3 regions of the Gilliamella apis genome follow, and region 3 is predicted to be linked to each of the others. Evidence: riboswitches for the same ligand, from Rfam matches in the RefSeq annotation. Region 3 holds a riboswitch; each other region holds the start of a gene.
The links. A riboswitch is a leader RNA that binds a small molecule or an ion and turns the genes downstream of it on or off. The one in region 3 is predicted to bind thiamine pyrophosphate.
Positions count from the first base shown of each region.

Region 1: linked by a shared signal. The riboswitch ahead of thiM (hydroxyethylthiazole kinase) and the one ahead of thiB (thiamine ABC transporter substrate binding subunit) in region 3 are both predicted to bind thiamine pyrophosphate.
Region 2: linked by a shared signal. The riboswitch ahead of tenA (thiaminase II) and the one ahead of thiB (thiamine ABC transporter substrate binding subunit) in region 3 are both predicted to bind thiamine pyrophosphate.

Region 1 is NZ_CP132381.1:919,116-925,410, forward strand. It holds gene thiE (thiamine phosphate synthase) at 5-646, opposite strand; gene thiM (hydroxyethylthiazole kinase) at 656-1,435, opposite strand; TPP riboswitch at 1,496-1,597, opposite strand; gene trkA (Trk system potassium transporter TrkA) at 1,648-3,009, opposite strand; gene trpS (tryptophan--tRNA ligase) at 3,134-4,129, opposite strand; gene RAM17_RS04300 (phosphoglycolate phosphatase) at 4,153-4,848, opposite strand; gene rpe (ribulose-phosphate 3-epimerase) at 4,841-5,518, opposite strand; gene RAM17_RS04310 (Dam family site-specific DNA-(adenine-N6)-methyltransferase) at 5,560-6,295, opposite strand, start outside.
Region 2 is NZ_CP132381.1:1,336,922-1,343,216, forward strand. It holds gene RAM17_RS06105 (GNAT family N-acetyltransferase) at 1-64, shown strand, start outside; gene RAM17_RS06110 (SemiSWEET family transporter) at 623-823, shown strand; gene RAM17_RS06115 (hypothetical protein) at 1,285-1,515, shown strand; gene RAM17_RS06120 (DUF1161 domain-containing protein) at 1,652-2,032, shown strand; TPP riboswitch at 2,164-2,253, shown strand; gene tenA (thiaminase II) at 2,305-2,967, shown strand; gene asnA (aspartate--ammonia ligase) at 3,037-4,029, opposite strand; gene RAM17_RS06135 (hypothetical protein) at 4,332-4,472, shown strand; gene allD (ureidoglycolate dehydrogenase) at 4,597-5,646, opposite strand; gene RAM17_RS06145 (carbamate kinase) at 5,698-6,295, opposite strand, start outside.
Region 3 is NZ_CP132381.1:1,931,429-1,937,723, forward strand. It holds gene thiP (thiamine/thiamine pyrophosphate ABC transporter permease) at 1-1,342, opposite strand, end outside; gene thiB (thiamine ABC transporter substrate binding subunit) at 1,356-2,354, opposite strand; TPP riboswitch at 2,395-2,503, opposite strand; gene argS (arginine--tRNA ligase) at 2,665-4,398, shown strand; gene RAM17_RS08900 (putative quinol monooxygenase) at 4,458-4,751, opposite strand; gene RAM17_RS08905 (amidohydrolase family protein) at 5,195-6,211, shown strand.

The DNA.
Region 1 (6,295 bases), 1.0 Mb from region 3:
TTTCCTATTTTGCTTGTTTTATTTTACTGATTAGGTCTGATGTAGCTTTGGCAAGATTAGCTTGTCCACATATTGCCGACACAACGGCAATACCTTCAATGCCAGTTTGGATTACTTCGGTTAAATTATTCACGCCGATACCACCGATCGCTACGGCAGGGCATTGTTTCGCTTTAACCAGTTCTTTCAATTGAGCAATGCCAGTCGCAGCTGCGGCATCCTTTTTGGTTGCAGTTGGATAGATAGGCCCTATGCCAAGATAATCAACTAAATGCCAAGGAACATTCTCTAGTTGTGATTGATTTGAAACTGAAAGTCCTAACCATTTGTCTGTGCCAATTAAGCGTCGAGTAACGTCGACCGGTAGATCGCTTTGTCCTATATGCACACCATCGGCATCAATGGCTAAAGCAATATCAACATGGTCATTGATAAATAGTGGAACTTGGGTACGACTTAACACTTCTTTGAGCGCTTGTGCGGCGTCATACCAATTTTTACCAGAGTATTCTTGTTCTGAACGTAGTTGCACGGCGGTAACACCATTCTCAACGGCAATTTTGGTGGTAGTGACCATGCCATCGATACCGCCACATAATAACGGATCGAGGACTAAATAGAGAGTTAAATCAAGTTGCTTTTTCATCAAATATCCTTATTGGTAATTTTGCTTAAATAGGGAAAGTTGGTCAATTATTGCCATAGCAAAAGTGCCTAAACCTGATTGTTTGTTAGCGAGTTCACCAGCTTTTTTCATCATAAAACAAGCTGTTGCGGTAGCGGTTAAACGATTACTAGTGGTTGCAATAAATGCTGCTACCATCGCAGATAACGAACAGCCGGTGCCGGTTACTCTAGTTAAAGCGATATCGCCACCGGCAATACTATAAATTTGTTGACCATCTGTGACATAGTCTATCTCACCTGTTATTGCGACAATGGTTTGATATTTTTGTGCTAATAGTATTGCTGCATTTAATGCAGAATCGGTAGAATCAAGTCCATCAGGCCCTTTCGATGATGATTGTTGACCACTCAATGCGAGAATTTCAGAGGCATTTCCTCGAATAACACTCGGTCTAAAAGTTATCAATTGTTTGGCAATTTCAGTGCGATATTTAAGTGCCGCACCAACCGCTACAGGATCCAGTACCCATGGTGTCTGTGTTTGTTCAGCTTTTGCTGCAGCTAACAACATACTATTTGCGCTGTGCTCATCAATGGTACCAATATTAATTAATAAGCTACTGGCAATAGTTACAAAGTCCTCAACTTCTTGTTTCGCAACGACCATTGCTGGTGAAGCACCAATGGCTAATAAGACATTGGCGGTAAAATTCTGTACAACATCATTGGTAATGCAATGGACTAACGGTCGTTGTTGTTTAACTTGCTCAATAAAGGGAATGGCATCATTGTTTTGGAATAACTGAATGGTAGACATATTCTTTCCTTATTTATTATTGATATTAAGGGAAGAATGTGTCAAAACGAATAATTAAGACGAAGACTTCCCTACGCTGGTATTAGCCAGATCAGGTTCAACGGGTAAAATCTCAGTTTTTTGTAGTAACAAAAAACACCCCGAGTCAAAAAACAATTAATAAAAACAGTTTAATTATGTACTGAGTTTATATTTTATACAAGCTATTGTAATAATCTTTCGATATCGCTAATAGATCGTCTATCTGGTAAGAAGATGATTAAGTGATCACCATCTTCGATCATTAAATCGGTATTAACAATAATCACATCTTCACCACGCACCACAGCACCAATAGTTGCCCCTGAAGGTAATTTTAGACTGTTAATATTTTTACCTACTAGTTTAGAATTTTCAGTATCACCACGAACAATCACTTCGACAATTTCTGATTCACCTTGCCGTAGTGAGACAACTTTTACCACGCCATTTTGTCTTACATGACTGAGTAATTCTGAAATAGTGGCATGTTGTGGTGAAATGGCAATATCAATCACGCTATCGTTAATTAACTCTAAATAAGCTTGTCGTTGAATAAGTACGATGACTTTTTTTGCTCCCATCCTTTTGGCAAGCATTGATGACATAATATTTGATTCATCATCACTCGTCACTGCAACAAAAAGGTCGGTAAGTTCGACTTGTTCTTGCGATAATAGCTCTTGATCCGATGATTCACCATGTAATACGGTAGTATTAACTAACTGCTCGGCAATTAGTTCTGCTTTTTCGGCATTACGTTCAATCAATTTAACTTGATAATCGTTTTCTAATCGCTTAGCTAAAGCAACAGCAATGCCGCCACCGCCACTAATGATTATTCGTTTATAAGGCTTTTCTAACCGTTGTAATTCACTGGTTACCGCTTTGATGTTAAGCGGTGGGGTAATAAAGTAAACCATATCCCCAGCTTCAATCAAGGTTGAACCAATCGGACGAATAAAACGATTTTTACGATAAATAGCTACCACGCGAGCTTCGACATGAGGTAAATGTTCTTTTAGCTCTGATAATTCACTACCCACCAATGCACCACCGTAGTAAGCTGTGACGGCAACTAAGCAGACTCGATTATCATAAAATGAGGCAAATTGTAGTGCGCCAGGAGATTGCACTAGTTGGCTGATATGATTGGTGATTAGATTTTCTGGGGCAATAATATGATCGATGTTAATACAATCTTTATTAAAAAACGAGTATCTTTCATCATTATATTCAGGCGCCCGAATTCGTGCCACTTTTTGAGGGATATTGAACATTACATGCCCAATTTGACAAGCCATCATATTGACTTCATCAGAATTGGTAACAGCGACTAACATGTCGGCAGATTCTGCACCAGCACTTTCTAATACTTGTGGATAAGATGATTTTCCACAAATAACTTGTAAATCAAAACGTTCTTGCAATGATTGCAATTTGTCATGATCTTCATCTACAACTGTCACATCGTTCTGTTTTTCGGTAACCAGATATTCGGCAAGAGCACTACCTGTTTGACCTGCACCAAGAATGATAATTTTCATAACTAACCTATGATAATCAAAAAGGCTTCAACGGCATTTATCATTAATAAAAACGATAATGCTTTTAGTCATTAAAGCCAATTGATATTGTTTAGCGTTAATTGCAATCTAGTTTTACGGTTAACTATACAAAACCGATTGCGTCATAAACTTTTTTCAACGTTGGCTCTGCTTTTGCACGAGCTTTTTGTGCACCTTCTTGCATAATTGTCAGAAGATAATTTTCATCATCACGATACTGATGATATTTCGCTTGTAAACCAGTTAACATATCAATAACTTGATTTGCGACCTCGGTTTTTAGATGGCCATACATTTTACCTTCGAATTCTTTCTCAAGTTCAGCAATAGGTTTACCCGTAATACCGGTTAAGATATCTAACAGATTTGATACCCCCGCTTTGTTTTTTAAATCATAACGTACGACTGGTGGTTCATCAGAATCGGTCATTGCCCGTTTAATTTTCTTCTCGACATCTTTTGGATTTTCAAGTAACCCAATAACATTATTGCGATTTTCATCTGATTTAGACATTTTTTTGCTTGGATCTTGTAACGACATAACCCGTGCGCCAACTTTAGCAATAAATGGTTCAGGAACAGTGAAGATATCGCCATAAAGGGCATTAAAACGCATAGCAATATCGCGAGAAAGTTCAAGATGTTGTTTTTGATCATCACCAACAGGAACTAAATTAGCTTGATATAACAAAATATCGGCAGCCATTAACACTGGATAATCAAAAAGCCCGGCATTTATATTTTCTGAATGACGAGAAGATTTATCTTTAAATTGTGTCATACGACTAAGTTCACCAAAATAGGTATAACAGTTTAATGCCCAACCTAATTCAGCATGTGCAGGCACATGGGATTGCACAAAAATAGTACTTTTTTGTGGATCAATACCACAGGCTAGATAAAGTGCTAATGTATCAAGTGTTGCTTTACGTAACTTATTAGGATCTTGGCGTACCGTGATCGCATGTTGATTGACGATACAATAAACGCAATCATATTCATTTTGTAAAGACACCCAATTCTTTAAAGCACCTAAATAGTTGCCTAATGTTAGTTCTCCTGATGGCTGAGCGCCACTAAATACAATTGGTTTACTCATAATTTATTCCTAATTTTAACTTATTATTTTTTTGCATCAGCTTTTGGCTGAGGTAGTAGGGTTAATATATCTTGAAAATCATCAAATAAAAAATCGGGTTCACTTGTTGCAATTGATTCGCCATAATTATAACCATAACTTAACGCAACAGTAGGGCAATTAGCATTTTTGGCAGCGGTAATATCATTTTTCGAATCACCAACAAATAATAACTGATCATTGTATAATCCAAATGTTGCCATGACTTGATAAAGCGGAGCAGGGTGTGGTTTTAATTTAATTACATCACCACCGCCGAGTACTAATGAAAAATACTCTTTGATACCTAATGAGCTTAGTAATCCCGGTAAAAATTGTGCCGGTTTATTAGTTACAAGAGCTAAAGGGTAATGATTTTCATAAAGAGCTTTTAAGGTCTGTTTTACATGAGGAAACAGTGTTGTCTGTTCATCCATAACCTTATCATAATGCTGACTAAATATTTGTTTAGCTTCAGCAAAATATTCTTTTGACGGATTAATATCAATAGCTTTGAAAACGCGTTCAAGCATCACATCAATACCATTACCTACCCAGTTTTTAACTTGTTCATTGGTAACTGTTGGTAAGTTTAGATCTGCCAACATTTTCTGGGTTGCTAAAGCAAGTCCAGGTACGCTATCTACTAATGTTCCATCTAAATCAAAAGCGATAGCTTGAATATCATCTAATTTAGCCATGTTTTACTCCTGCTAACTCTTTACGCATTGCATCAATTACCGTTTTATAGTCAGGTTGACCAAATATCGCTGAGCCAGCAACAAACATATCGGCTCCTGCCTTGGCAATTTCAGCTATATTATCTACTTTTACACCGCCATCAATTTCTAGGCGAATATTTTTACCTGAATCAATAATGCGTTGTTTAACTTGCTGCAACTTTTTAAGCGTTGCTGGGATGAATGATTGACCACCAAAACCTGGGTTAACACCCATCAATAAAATAATATCAACTTTATCCATCACATAGTCTAAATGGTCAAGTGGTGTTGCCGGATTAAGCACAATACCGGCACTGCAACCATGATCTTTAATTAATTGTAATGAACGATCTAGATGAATTGTCGCTTCAGGATGAATAGATATGTTTGTTGCTCCAGCTTTGGCAAAAGAGGTAATTAGCTCTTCAACTGGAGAAACCATTAGATGGACATCAATTGGCGCACTAATTCCATAGTCTCGCAGTGCCTTACAAAACATACTACCCATGGTTAAATTGGGAACAAAATGATTATCCATCACATCGAAATGGACAACATCCGCTCCTGCATCTAATACTTTTTGGGTATCTTCACCAAGACGAGCGAAATCGGCGGATAGTATTGATGGTGCAATAATAAATTCATTCATAACATACCTCTACTCATAAACACCTTATACTTAAAAATAGCTTAGGATTTTTGGTACAAGGCCAATATTTCATCAATTTTTTTGCGTCCTTCGCCAGCGCAGCTAATTGAGCGCCGCATTTCTGCTCGGTAAAGATGGCGCGCTTTACTATATAACGTTCTGGTATAGTGAGTATCATGATTTGATACCAGAACTGGAATCTCTTTTTTATAGGCAATTTGCTCCGCTAATTGTGACAACCTTTGATGTTCATCAAACCCAAAATTATTAGAATAGTAGGCGGTAAAACCTGCTGTTTCATTAGGTGATAAATAAGGTGGATCACAATAAATAACTGAGTTACGTTTCGCCATTTTCATCGCTTTATGATAAGGCGTACAGACAAACTCAGCATTTTGTGCCTTTTTGGCAAAGAAATAGAGTTCCCTTTCCGGGAAATAAATAGTCTTGTAACGGCCAAATGGCACATTAAATAAACCACTATTATTATAACGACATAGGCCGTTGTAACAGTGACGATTTAAATAGACAAATAAAAGCGATCGCAAATATTGATCTTTACTATAATTAAACACATCACGTAGTTGATAAAATGCTTCAGCCTGATTATTTTGATCATTAAATAGTAATTTAAGATCATTAATGAACTGCTCCGGATTGGATTGTAATAACTTAAATAGTGCAATTAGATCATGATTGATATCAGCTAAAATATAACTTTTGAAGTTAGTATTTAAAAAAACGGAACCAGCGCCTACAAAGGGCTCAATGAGTTGT
Region 2 (6,295 bases), 590 kb from region 3:
AGCTAACAAAATATATAGAAAAAATCAGGTCCTAATAAATTACCATATGTATAAAACACTTTGATTTTTATTGTGGCCTTTGTACGGTAAAGCTTTACTTAGACTAAATTCCTAACCGCGCTTTTTTGAGGCATTTGGGTTTATATTTAGACCTAAATACCTCTAGATAAGTGACTATTTATCGTCATCTCCCTGTTTTAGGCGCAAATTTCCTGCTGAACTGTTATTTGTTCCTGACAAAACACAGCCTTGTCAAACATCCATGTTTGTCATGCTAACCTTACTCAGTTGTTAATACTGCTAATGTCGTAATCAGTTTTTGTACATTGCTTCTTAAGCTTAACGATAATATAAAAGCAAAAAAATTCAGCAAAGCAATTTGGCAAACCAAAGTAAATTTTTTTATTTTTTATTTTCAAAATATTACTAATTTTGCCAGTTATTTTTTATCATTTTATTTACATAAAATTGTCTAAAAGCTAGGTAGGACAAGGTTTAACTCGCTGATTATCTATGATAGATTAATTTCTCCATTCACATTTAAGCAGGCAGGTTGATCTTGAATCTTTCCCCTAAAGCTTTCCATTATTTAGGCGTCGTTGCAACGATTGCATCATTAGGCATGTATGTGTCATATATCCCACAAATTATCGACAATCTTCATGGTTTTAAAACCAATCCAACTCAACCATTAGCAGCAGCAATTAACTGTTCATTATGGGTTTGTTATGGATTATTACAACCTAAAAAAGATTGGCCGATTGCTATAGCTAATTCCCCTGGTGTTTTGTTTGGTTTGATTGCGTTTTTTACGGCATTGTAAATATATTGTTATACTTCTTTGTATTATTTCAATACAGCATAATTTAAACCTTATGCTGTATTTTTTTATCAAAATTTTATCAAATTGTTAGATGATTTCTGTTGACAAATATAGAGTATTTATTTTCAAAAATAGGTTTTTATATTGCAGATTAAATTTTAACCTTGAGGTTAAATTCATAAATATCAATTTGTTATAGAGTTATCAACAGGTTTGTTAAATACTTATCAAATAATTAAGTGAATAATTCACAAGTTAGTTTTGAATAAATGAAAAAGTTTTAGTTTGTGTTATTTGATTCAATCATTGTCATCTATTTGCGATTCGATTATATTGGAGATCCGGCTGTTTATTAAACAGAGTTTATTTTTTAATACTCTTTTATATTAAGTGGTGATGTTATTAATTTAGATGTCGACTTAATCGTATGAGCGTTAAAGATATAAAATAAGGAAATCAAAATGACTAACATTAATCTTTCTGACGATTTGATAAAAGATTTTATTTATTCTATGTACCGTAAAGAAGTATTATTAAATTTAAAAGGGGTTGTTTTGACTGATGAAGATCGTAAACAACTTCATGAAAAAAGAGATTTTGTTAATCGATTGTCTGAAACTGAACTAGCCGATATTCGCTGTTGGGTTTTAGATAAATTGAAAGTACTTGAAAGCCAGCATAAGCAAGATTAATCGGTTAGAATCTTGCGCTAACTTCATTAATAAATTGATAAAATTTATTTATCATATTGCTTATAACAATATGGACAGTTTTATCAATCGTTTTACAATGCAACAAACTTATTATTTATAATTTATAGGAAAGGGTATGAAAAAGTTAGTCATGGTTTTATTGTTAGGTCTTCCAATGGTTGCTGCTGCTTCTAATTGTGAAGAAATTAGTGCCAGTATCGCTGAGAAAATCAAAAACAATGGTGTTGATGAAAACAGTTTTCAATTAAATTTAGTTCCATCAGAACAAGCTGAGCAAGGCGTTGCTGGTAAAATTGTCGGATCGTGTGACCGAGGTCAACAAAAGATTGTATATATTCGTTCACAAGATAATTCAGTAACAACTGAAGCAAAACAACAAGAACCTTCAAATTCTAATCAGCAAGCCGAAAAAGCTGAATTAGAGAAATCTTCTCAACAAGAAATAGTTGCGCCATCTTTAGAAGATAATCAGCAAATTGACTCGAAGACAGAATAATCACTGATTATTAGCTACAGTTATAGAAGATCTATCGGTTAGTTAATGAAGAACATTTGAATAAATAGTAACGGTTAATAAACTATTATTTTTACAAAAATTGTTAGTTATTTTCTGAGCTATTATTCATCTGTATTTATCCGGGGTGCCTTAGGCTGAGATTATACCCGTTGAACCTGATTCGGTTAGTACCGACGAAGGGAGTATAAAACACGCTTTTCTGCAAGTCTGTTGTACTCCTTAATTACTAATTTTTATAAAAAGGAGTCGTCATGTCGTCATTTTATTCACTTATTGAATCATGCCAAAGTGATTGGGATAACTATATTCAACATGAGTTTATTCAACAATTAGGTAAAGGTACATTAGATATTGCCTGCTTTCAACACTACTTAAAACAAGATTATCTTTTCCTTATCAATTTTTCCCGAGCATGGGGATTAGCAGTGTATAAAAGTCATGATCTGGTTGAAATCAAACAATCTTTAAATAGCTTGAAAGCAATTGTTGAAGTTGAACTAGACTTACATATTGAATATTGTAAAAAGTGGCAAATAACTGAGAACGAACTTAACCTATTAACTGAAGCCAAAGCAAATAGTGAATATACGGGTTATGTATTGGATGTCGGATTACATGGGGATATATTAGATTTGCATATTGTATTAGCGCCTTGTTTAATTGGTTACGGTATGATTGCTGATTGGCTAACCAAACAACATTGGTATGATGCTAACAACAATAGATATAACAGTTGGGTTAACATGTATGCAAGTAAGGAATTCCAACAAACAATGCAAAATGAAATTGCGTTGATTGATCAGCGCTTAGTAAATTTGGATGCTAGTCATATTGAACATTTAACAAAATTATTCAGGCAAGCAACTAAACTTGAAACTGGTTTCTGGCAAATGGGATTAGATAAAAGTATTTAAATAATAAGCATACTTTACCACTCTGGGTAAAGTATGCTGAATTTGAACTATATTTAAACAATGTTTAAACTAAAGTAGTTTTGAATAATCTCGTTTGGTGGCATCGTCCCAAACGCTTGCTTGTACTTGGCCAATATGTTGTTGCTGTAAAAGTAACATGGTTAATCGTGATTGGCCAATTCCACCACCAATTGTTTGTAAAAAATCACCATTAGCTAATGCTTTATGCCACGCATATTGGAGGCGATCTTCATTATTCGTCAGTTTTAATTGTCGTTTTAAGGTTTCTGGATCGACACGGATTCCCATAGACGAGATTTCAAAACCACTATTTAAAACAGGATTCCAAACTAAAATGTCACCATTTAAGCCTTTTGAACCCATTTCATTATCACTACTCCAATCATCATAATCAGGAGCACGTACATCATGTTTTTCGTTATTTGATAATTCACCACCAATACCAATTAAAAATACGGCGCCTAACTCTTTGGTAATTGCATTTTCACGCTCTTTCGGTGATAAATTTGGATAACGTTTTAACAGTTGTTCACTATCCATAAAGGTAATTGTTTCGGGTAAAAAACGTGATAGATGATATTTTTCAGAGACTGCTTTTTCAGTCGCTTTAATTGCACTATAAATTTTTTCAACCGTTTGTTTTAAATAAGCTAAATTGCGATCTTCGGGACGAATCACTTTTTCCCAATCCCATTGATCAACATAAACAGAGTGAATAGGCGAAAGTTTATCTTCATCTGGGCGCAGAGCTTTCATATTTGTATAAATGCCTTCACCAACAGGAAAATTGTGCTGACTTAACGTTTTACGTTTCCATTTAGCTAGTGAATGAACAACTTCGAATTGTGCATTAGGAATACTTTTAATATTAACTTGAACGGCTTTTTCGGTACCTGACAAATTATCTTGAACGCCATCACCAATTTGACTCAATATTGGTGCTTGAACTTCAATTAATGATAGATTATTTGCTAATTGCTCGGCAAAAAATTGTTTAACAAAATTGATTCGTTGTTGCTGCTCTTTAAATGATATTGTCATGTTTAGTCTCGAAATATAAAAAAATTTGTGTTGTTAAATTAAACTAGAAAGCAGAAATATGCAAGTTTAGTTAACTGGCTTAAACTAAAGATCAAAAACTATCTCAATTACTTCTAAAATATATTTTTACTAATAACTATTTATGATGTTTTTACAAACTAATTATCTTTTATCTATTGCTAATAATTAGTGTCAGGACCACTTAGTTATTAAATCAGCTCACACTAAACATAAAAGTTTATTGTTTGCCAATCAGTTTGGTGAGTTTTATTTAGCGACCTTAGCAACGAGCTGACAACTGAGTGAGGTTAGCATGGCAAACAGGGAAGTTTGACAAGGCTGTGTTTTGTCAGGAACAAATCACAGCCGGTGCGTTAAGAGCGAACGAAGGCGGAAGGCAGTCACATCGTGACCACTTGCGAGGTCGCCGCGGGAGATGGTAAAGCGGGTTGCGCCAACCCGCTTTGCTCGGACGTAATCGCCGTATAGAACTAGCTACCAAACAACAAAACGTCCGAAACTCACCGAATAAAAAAATTTGAGGAGAGGGGGTTTTTAACCTCGATACTATTCCGCAAATTTATTTTTATGATCATATCGATTATAGTGAATATCATCGCTAATTAAATAGTTATAAATATCATCAACAATTTTTATACCATTTTTTTGATAATCGGCTTCACGTTTTTTGCTTCGTTCTCCCGGGAAGAAAACTTCACTATTACCTTTGGCTGGTTTAGTTTGTTTTAGTTGGTCTAGCATAGTAGACATACATTGTTTAAATATATCAAGGCCAATAAAATATTCAGGATTGATAACAATATGCAGATGGCCAAGGTCACGCCCTTTGGATAAATCAGCATACATGGATGAAACATTTTTACCAAATGGTAAGCCAAGTAATATGCCAGAAAGTACATCAACCATCATCATTAATCCATAACCTTTAGCATCGGCAATCGGTAATAGTGCATTTACTTTATATGGATCAGTAGTAGGCTCACCTAATTCATCAACCGCCCATGTAGCTGGAATTTGGGCACCTTTGGATCTAGCATATAATACTTTTCCCCAAGCTTGAACTGTGGTTGCCATATCGAATGAGACAATTCGCTCGTTATTGGTGGGAGCAGCAAATGCAATAGGATTGGTACCAAAAAATTCTTCAGCGCCACCATATGGAACTGCCATTGGATCAGATTGGCACATGGATATGGCGACTAAGTTTTGTTTGGCTGCCATCTCGGTAAAATAGCACAGTGAACCACTGTGTGACATTCGACGAATCCCAACTACTGCAACACCATTTTTCTTCGCCATTGCTATCGCTTTGTCCATACCGACCTTAGCAGCAACTAATCCACAACCATTATCAAAATCTAAGATTGCTGACGATGGGCCAGTTTCTTTATAAGTGACATTAGGATAGGGAGTCATGCCACCTTTGGCAATCCGTTCCGCGTAATATTCAACTCGTACGGCGCCGTGCGAGTGAATACCTCTGGCATCGGCAAATGCCAGTGTATCAGCGGCGATATCGGCATGCTCTTGAGTTAATCCAGCTTTATGTAACTTTTTGGCAATCAAGTTATGTAGTGTTTGTCTGTCTAATCTCATATTAAACTCCTGTCCAAGCTATCTATCCGTTACTGCTGAGTTTTATAGGTGCTATTGGCTGATAATGGTACCTTTGGTTTTTGCTAATAGCGATTCAATATCGGTTAAATTACCGATATAAGCGGTGTTACCTGTTTGCTCAACAAATTCAATCACTGATTTTATTTTGGGTCCCATGGCGCCATCATCAATAGCCATTGGTTGTATACGTTTGGTATCGACTTTACCTAAAGCGGTTTGTTGTGGCGTACCCCAATTTTCATACACTGCATCTGTATCGGTTAATATCATTAGATGGTCAGCTTTTAATTCAATAGCGAGCTGTGCGGCACTATGATCTTTGTCAATGACAGCTTCAACACCTTTATAACCAGTATTATCTTTTATTACAGGTATACCACCACCACCGTTACAGATAACGATAGTATTCTGGCTTAGCAATTCTTTAATAGTATCAAGCTCGATTATTTTTTTCGGTTTTGGCGATGCCACAACTCGACGAATATATTTACCATCTTGCTTGAATTGCCAACCATATTGATTTTGTAGATTCTGTTGTTCTTCTGGTTTATATACAGGACCAATATATTTGGTTGGATCTTTAAATGACGGATCGTTATTGTCGACCTCAACTTGGGTTAATACGCAG
Region 3 (6,295 bases):
AATCAATTAAATAAAAGTGAGTTAAACCATTGATATTCAGTGATTGGGTGAGTCGCCAATATCGAGCGGTAATATCATACATTGGTACGGCAAGATTTTTTATAATAAATGGTAACGCCATCAATCCATTACAAACCATCATCAATAAGCAGATAAAAATGGCATTATTACTATAGTCAAATAGTAATAAAAATAATCCTGATGCCAATACCATACTTGGTATGGCTAGAATAAGTGATGCAATTAATAATAGTCCATTACTCAATCGAGGTTGTCTATTTATCAGTAATCGACTATTGGTCCAAAGTAATAGTAACCCCAGTATCATGGCAATAATTGATGAACCAAAAGCAATAATGATTGAAAAAAGTAAAGCTTGCTGTAATGAAAAGGTCAACAATGAGAATTGAAAGAAATAGATACCTTGAAACAGGATAGTCAGCATAGGTAACAATATAAATAATCCACCGATCAAAATTAGCACTGAACTAACAATTTTTAATCCTTTGGGTAAAGGTAAACGATAGTCTGTTTGAGTAAAGTTTACCGTTAATTTTTTATCGATTCTGTTTATCTTTTGCATTAATCCAATGAAGGCAATACAACAAACTAATTGTAGACAGGCAAGTAATGCTGCTTGTAACAGTTCAAAATCACGAATTGCTTGATAAATAGCAACTTCAAGCGTGGTATATTTAGGCCCTCCACCTAGTGCTAACACAATGGCGAAACTTGAAAAACATAACATAAAAATTAATGCCGCCATAGGTAATATTTGTCTACGCAGTAATGGCCATTCAATAATTTTAAAAAAGGTTACATTAGTAAAATTTAATTGTGCAGCTAAATGTTTTTGTTCAATAGGTACGCTTTGTAAGGTTTGATAAAATAGACAGCAGGCATAAGGGAAATTCAGGAATACATGCGCCAATAAAATGCCTTGTAAACCATAAATTGAAAATGAGAATGGTATGTGTAATATTTGGCAGATATTTGATAATAAACCTTGTCGCCCGTAAACCGATAGTAAACCAGTCACAACAACTAGTGTTGGTAAGATAAAGGTAATAGGCATCATTTTCAATAACAAGTTTTTACCTTTAAAATCCACTAAAGATAATGCTTTAGCCATTAATATGGCTGTGATTAGTGATAATAATGTCGACAATACAGCTTGGTAAAAAGTTATCCATATAATGTGCAATATGTAACTATCAAAATAGATGCTTAAATTTCCTGACTGCAAGGCAAATTTCCAGATAGCGAGAAGTGCTGAACTTAATATGATTAAAATTAAACTAGCAGCACTAATACCTGGTAATAATGATCTGAATTTTAACATTAATAATACTTAACTATTTACTTATTGCTGACTGCCACTCACGAATCCAGCCTTTTTGATGTTTTTCAACCTCTTCCGGTGTAAATTCTAGCGATTTATCAATGGTATTAATTTGCTTATAAGCATCGGGTAGATCCGTTTTAATTATTGGATACATCACATTTTTTTCAGCAAATTGTCGTTGTATCTCGGGTGTTAGTAAGTAACGTAAAAATTGTCGAGCTAAATCGACTTCTTGGCTATATTTAATGATGCCAGCCACTTCGACTTGGCGATAGTGACCTTCATCAAAAATCGCGGCTGCGTAGCTATGATTATTTTCATTAATAATATGTGCTATCGGCGATGTGCTATAACTTAATACCAAATCAGCCTCATCTTTTAAGAACATACCATAAGCTTCACTCCAACCCTTGGTTACTGTGACCGTATGTTTAGCCACTTGTTGCCATGCATTTGCCACCTCGTCACCATAGACCTTTTTCATCCAAAACAAAAAACCTAATCCTGGAGTACTGGTTCTAGGATCTTGATAAATGATTTTCCAATTAGCTTTGTTTTCGATCAATTCATGTAATGAATGAGGAGGATTTTTAATTTTATCTTGATTATAGATAAAAGCGAAATAGCCAAAATCATAAGGAATAAAACTATCATCCCACCAATCGGTATTGAGATTATCGGGTTTACTAATTTGATGCGGAATTAAGATATCCGCTTGCTTGGCTTGTGCTAATAGGTTGTTATCTAATCCTAAAATAACATCAGCATTTGTTTTGTCGCCTTCGAGGCGAATCCGATTTAAAACAGATACGCCATCTCCCAATGTGACAACATCAAGTTGGCAATGACATTGCGCTTCGAAGCCTTTTTTAATTGTTTCACCCGGCCCCCACTGTGACATAAATGAATTGTAACTATAAACGGTTAGAGTTGGTTGTTGTGCATTAGCTAGATGACTAAATAGTGAAAATGAAAATATAACAGATAGTAAAAAGTTTTTACGAAACATTTTGCCTCCAAAGTAATGTGTAAAAGACAAAAGGTTTGAGCAGATATAATAACTCAAATCCCTCCGCTGGTATTATCCAGTTCAGGTTCGACGAGTTATGTCAGTTTTTCTGACACTCTCAGCCCTTCAGGGCACCCCGTTGAGAACGATGAGTAGTTTAGTGGTAGCAAATAGAATTGTAAACAGGCGATGTGTTGATAAATACAAATTTAGACAAATTAAAACAAGGTAAGATTACAGGCAATCAGTGACAATTGTTGTGTTTGTCGGTATTATATGCCTCATTTTATGATTATTGATTAGGTACAATGTGAACATTCAACAACTATTAACGCAACGAGTTTCGCAAGCAATGATTATGGCTGGTGCAGATAAAAACTGTGATGCTTTAATCAAGCAATCAGCCAAAGTTCAATTTGGTGACTATCAAGCAAATGGTATCATGGCTACCGCTAAAAAATTGGGTATGCCACCACGCGCATTGGCAGAAAAAGTATTACAACATCTGGATATTGAAGATATTGCCGATAAAGTAGAAATTGCTGGACCGGGTTTTATTAATATCTTTTTAAAAAATAGTTGGATTGCCGAGCAGAACGAAGTAGCATTAAGTAGCGATAAATTGAATATCACCTTACCGGCTAAACCACAAACTATTGTGGTTGATTACTCAGCACCAAACGTAGCAAAAGAGATGCATGTTGGTCATTTACGCTCAACGATTATTGGTGATGCGAGTGTTAGAGTCTTAAATTTTCTTGGTCACAATGTGATTCGAGCTAATCACGTTGGTGATTGGGGAACTCAATTTGGTATGTTAATCGCTTACCTTGAAAAAATGCAAAATGAACAGGCCAACGATATGGATCTATCGGATCTAGAATCTTTTTATCGTGCAGCCAAAAAACATTATGACGAAGATGAGGTCTTTGCTGAAAAAGCCCGTAATTATGTCGTTAAGCTTCAAGGTGGTGATGAGTATTGCCGTGACATGTGGCGAAAACTGGTTGATATTACCATGACGCAAAATATTGCCACATATAAACGACTCAATGTCACACTTTCACTAGAAGATACCATGGGTGAAAGTATCTATAACAGCATGCTACCGGGCATTGTTGCCGATCTTAAACAGAAAAAATTAGCCGTTGAAAGTGAAGGCGCTATTGTTGTGTTTTTAGATGAGTATAAAAATAAAGAAGGCGAACCAATGGGTGTTATCATCCAAAAACGAGATGGTGGTTATCTTTATGCAACAACCGATATTGCCTGTGCAAAATATCGTTATGAAACCTTACACGCGGATCGTATTTTATATTATACCGATTCACGCCAACACCAACATTTAGAACAAGTTTGGGCGATTGTGCATAAAGCAAAATATGTCCCAGAATCTTTAAAACTTGAACATCATATGTTCGGTATGATGTTAGGTAAAGATGGTAAACCATTTAAAACGCGTTCAGGTGATACCGTTAAACTAAATGATCTACTCGATGAAGCAACAGAGCGAGCAGCAACATTAATTAAAAGCAAAAATCCTGATCTTTCTGATGCCGAGCTTGCTCAAGTGGTTGATGCAGTTGCCATTGGTGCGGTTAAATATGCTGATCTATCCAAAAATAGAACAACTGATTATGTATTTGATTGGGATAATATGCTGTCATTTGAAGGCAATACAGCACCTTATTTACAGTATGCCTATACCCGTGTACTTTCAGTATTTAAAAAATCGAATATCAATGAAGACAATCTAGATGGTCATATCGATTTAGGAACTGAAAAGGAACGAGCGTTAGCAATTCGTTTGAATCAATTTGATGAAACAATCACAACTGTTGCCGCAGAAGGTACCCCACATGTTCTTTGTGCGTATCTGTATGATATCGCTACCCTATTTTCAAGTTTTTATGAACACTGCCCAATTTTGGCCGCGGAAAATGAAAGTTTAAAAGTTAGCAGATTGAAACTGGCCTCATTAACAGCCAAAACGCTTAAAACGGGTTTAGATATGCTTGGCATTAAAACCGTTGACAAAATGTAAGCTCATTTGCCACCGATATGATTAAATATCGGTGGTTTTGTTGGTGTTTAGTTATCCGCTTAGACATCAACCTGTTTAGCTATACAAATCGATAATCCATCAACATGCTTCTTAGCAAAATTAGCAAATTCAACAAAATGTGGCGTTGTATTATGTAAGTCAATCGCCTGCTGTGATTGCCACGTTTCTACTACTATATAAATATTGGGATTCTCAATACTTTGATTCAGCTCATAACGAACACAGCCGTGTTCAGCTCGACTACCGATAACTAATCGTTTAAATATCGGTCTAAATGCTTCATGATACTCTGGTTTTATCGTAATAGTGGCAATAATGTTTAGTTGTGACATATTTCACCCTTATAAGTAAATTTGTTTTGTAATGATTGAAATCCTACTGTTAAGAATAAACAGCTTTTTAATAATCATGCTAATCTCATTTTTTCGACCATTATACTTATTATTAAATAGTAAGTTAGGTATATGTAATTTAATAGTTTACTCTTTGAGATGATAAATAGACTTTTTTTTAGTTTGAAAAATCTAAAAAATAATACTTTAACCATTTCATTTATTTAAATATTTTCAAAATTAAAATACTTGATCTTAACAATGAATCCATTAAAATCTCTCCCACTTAGGAATAATAATAAAGTGTAAACTTCCATGACAACTTGTATTTTCATTACTATAAGAAATATCCTAACAGGTTTATTGTGATCCTCCTTTTTGGGGGATTTTTTTTATCCATTTTTAATTAAAACTTAATAGTAACCAAATTTTAGAGGCGCATTATGACCGATAATAAACAAATGTTATCAACTAGTCGAGATCAGAGCTTAAAAGCATATTTGATGAACAAAATTAAACAAAATGGTGGTTGGGTTAATTCACATATGCATGCTGATCGTGCTTTTACTATCTCTGTAGATAGTTTTGATGTCTACCAAAAACAGACTTTAATTGAAAAATGGGACACGCTTGATAAAGTGAAAGCAGCAATGACCGAAGATGATTATTATCGACATTTTAGCATGGCGGTTGAACGCATGATTGAACAAGGTGTTACTGCCATGGGTTCATTTGTTGATATTGATCCGATTGCCGAAGAGCGAGCAATTAGAGGAGCTCTGCGCGCTCGTGAAACATATAAAAACGATATTACGATTAAATTAGTCAATCAAACTCTTAAAGGAGTCATTGATAAAGAAGCCCGATACTGGTTTGATAAAGGTGCTGATTTAGTGGATATTATTGGTGGTTTGCCGCGTCGTGATGAGCGAGATCATGGTGAAGGCATGGGATTAAAACATTTAGATGTGTTAATGCAAACCGGTAAAACATTAGGCAAAATGGTACATGTCCATGTTGACCAATTTAACTCATCAGATGAAATCGAAACCGAGCAACTTACTGATAAAACCATTGAGCATGGTATGCATGGTCGCGTGGTGGCTATTCATAGTATTTCAATTACCGCTCATAGTTTGGAATATCGTCAAAAACTCTATCAAAAAATGAAAGAAGCTAAAATGATGGTAATTGCTTGCCCATTTGCTTGGATCGATAGCCCGCGCCGTGAAGAACATGGCCCTACCCGAAATTCATTAACGCCAGTCGATGAACTTGCTGCAGCTGGGATACCTGTTGCTATTGGGACTGATAACGTCAGTGATTATATGTTACCTTTTTCAACCGGTAATATGTGGGAGGAACTTAAATTATTGGTGACTGGATGCCGTTATACAGATTTAGATAATGTAGTTAATGTTGCTACACGAAATGGACGAATGGTTTTAGGTCTTGCATAATTATTTGATTAAAAATTTAACTGAGATTTAAATATTTTTAATAATAAAAATCCCACCTAGAGAATAACTGAGTGGGATTTTATT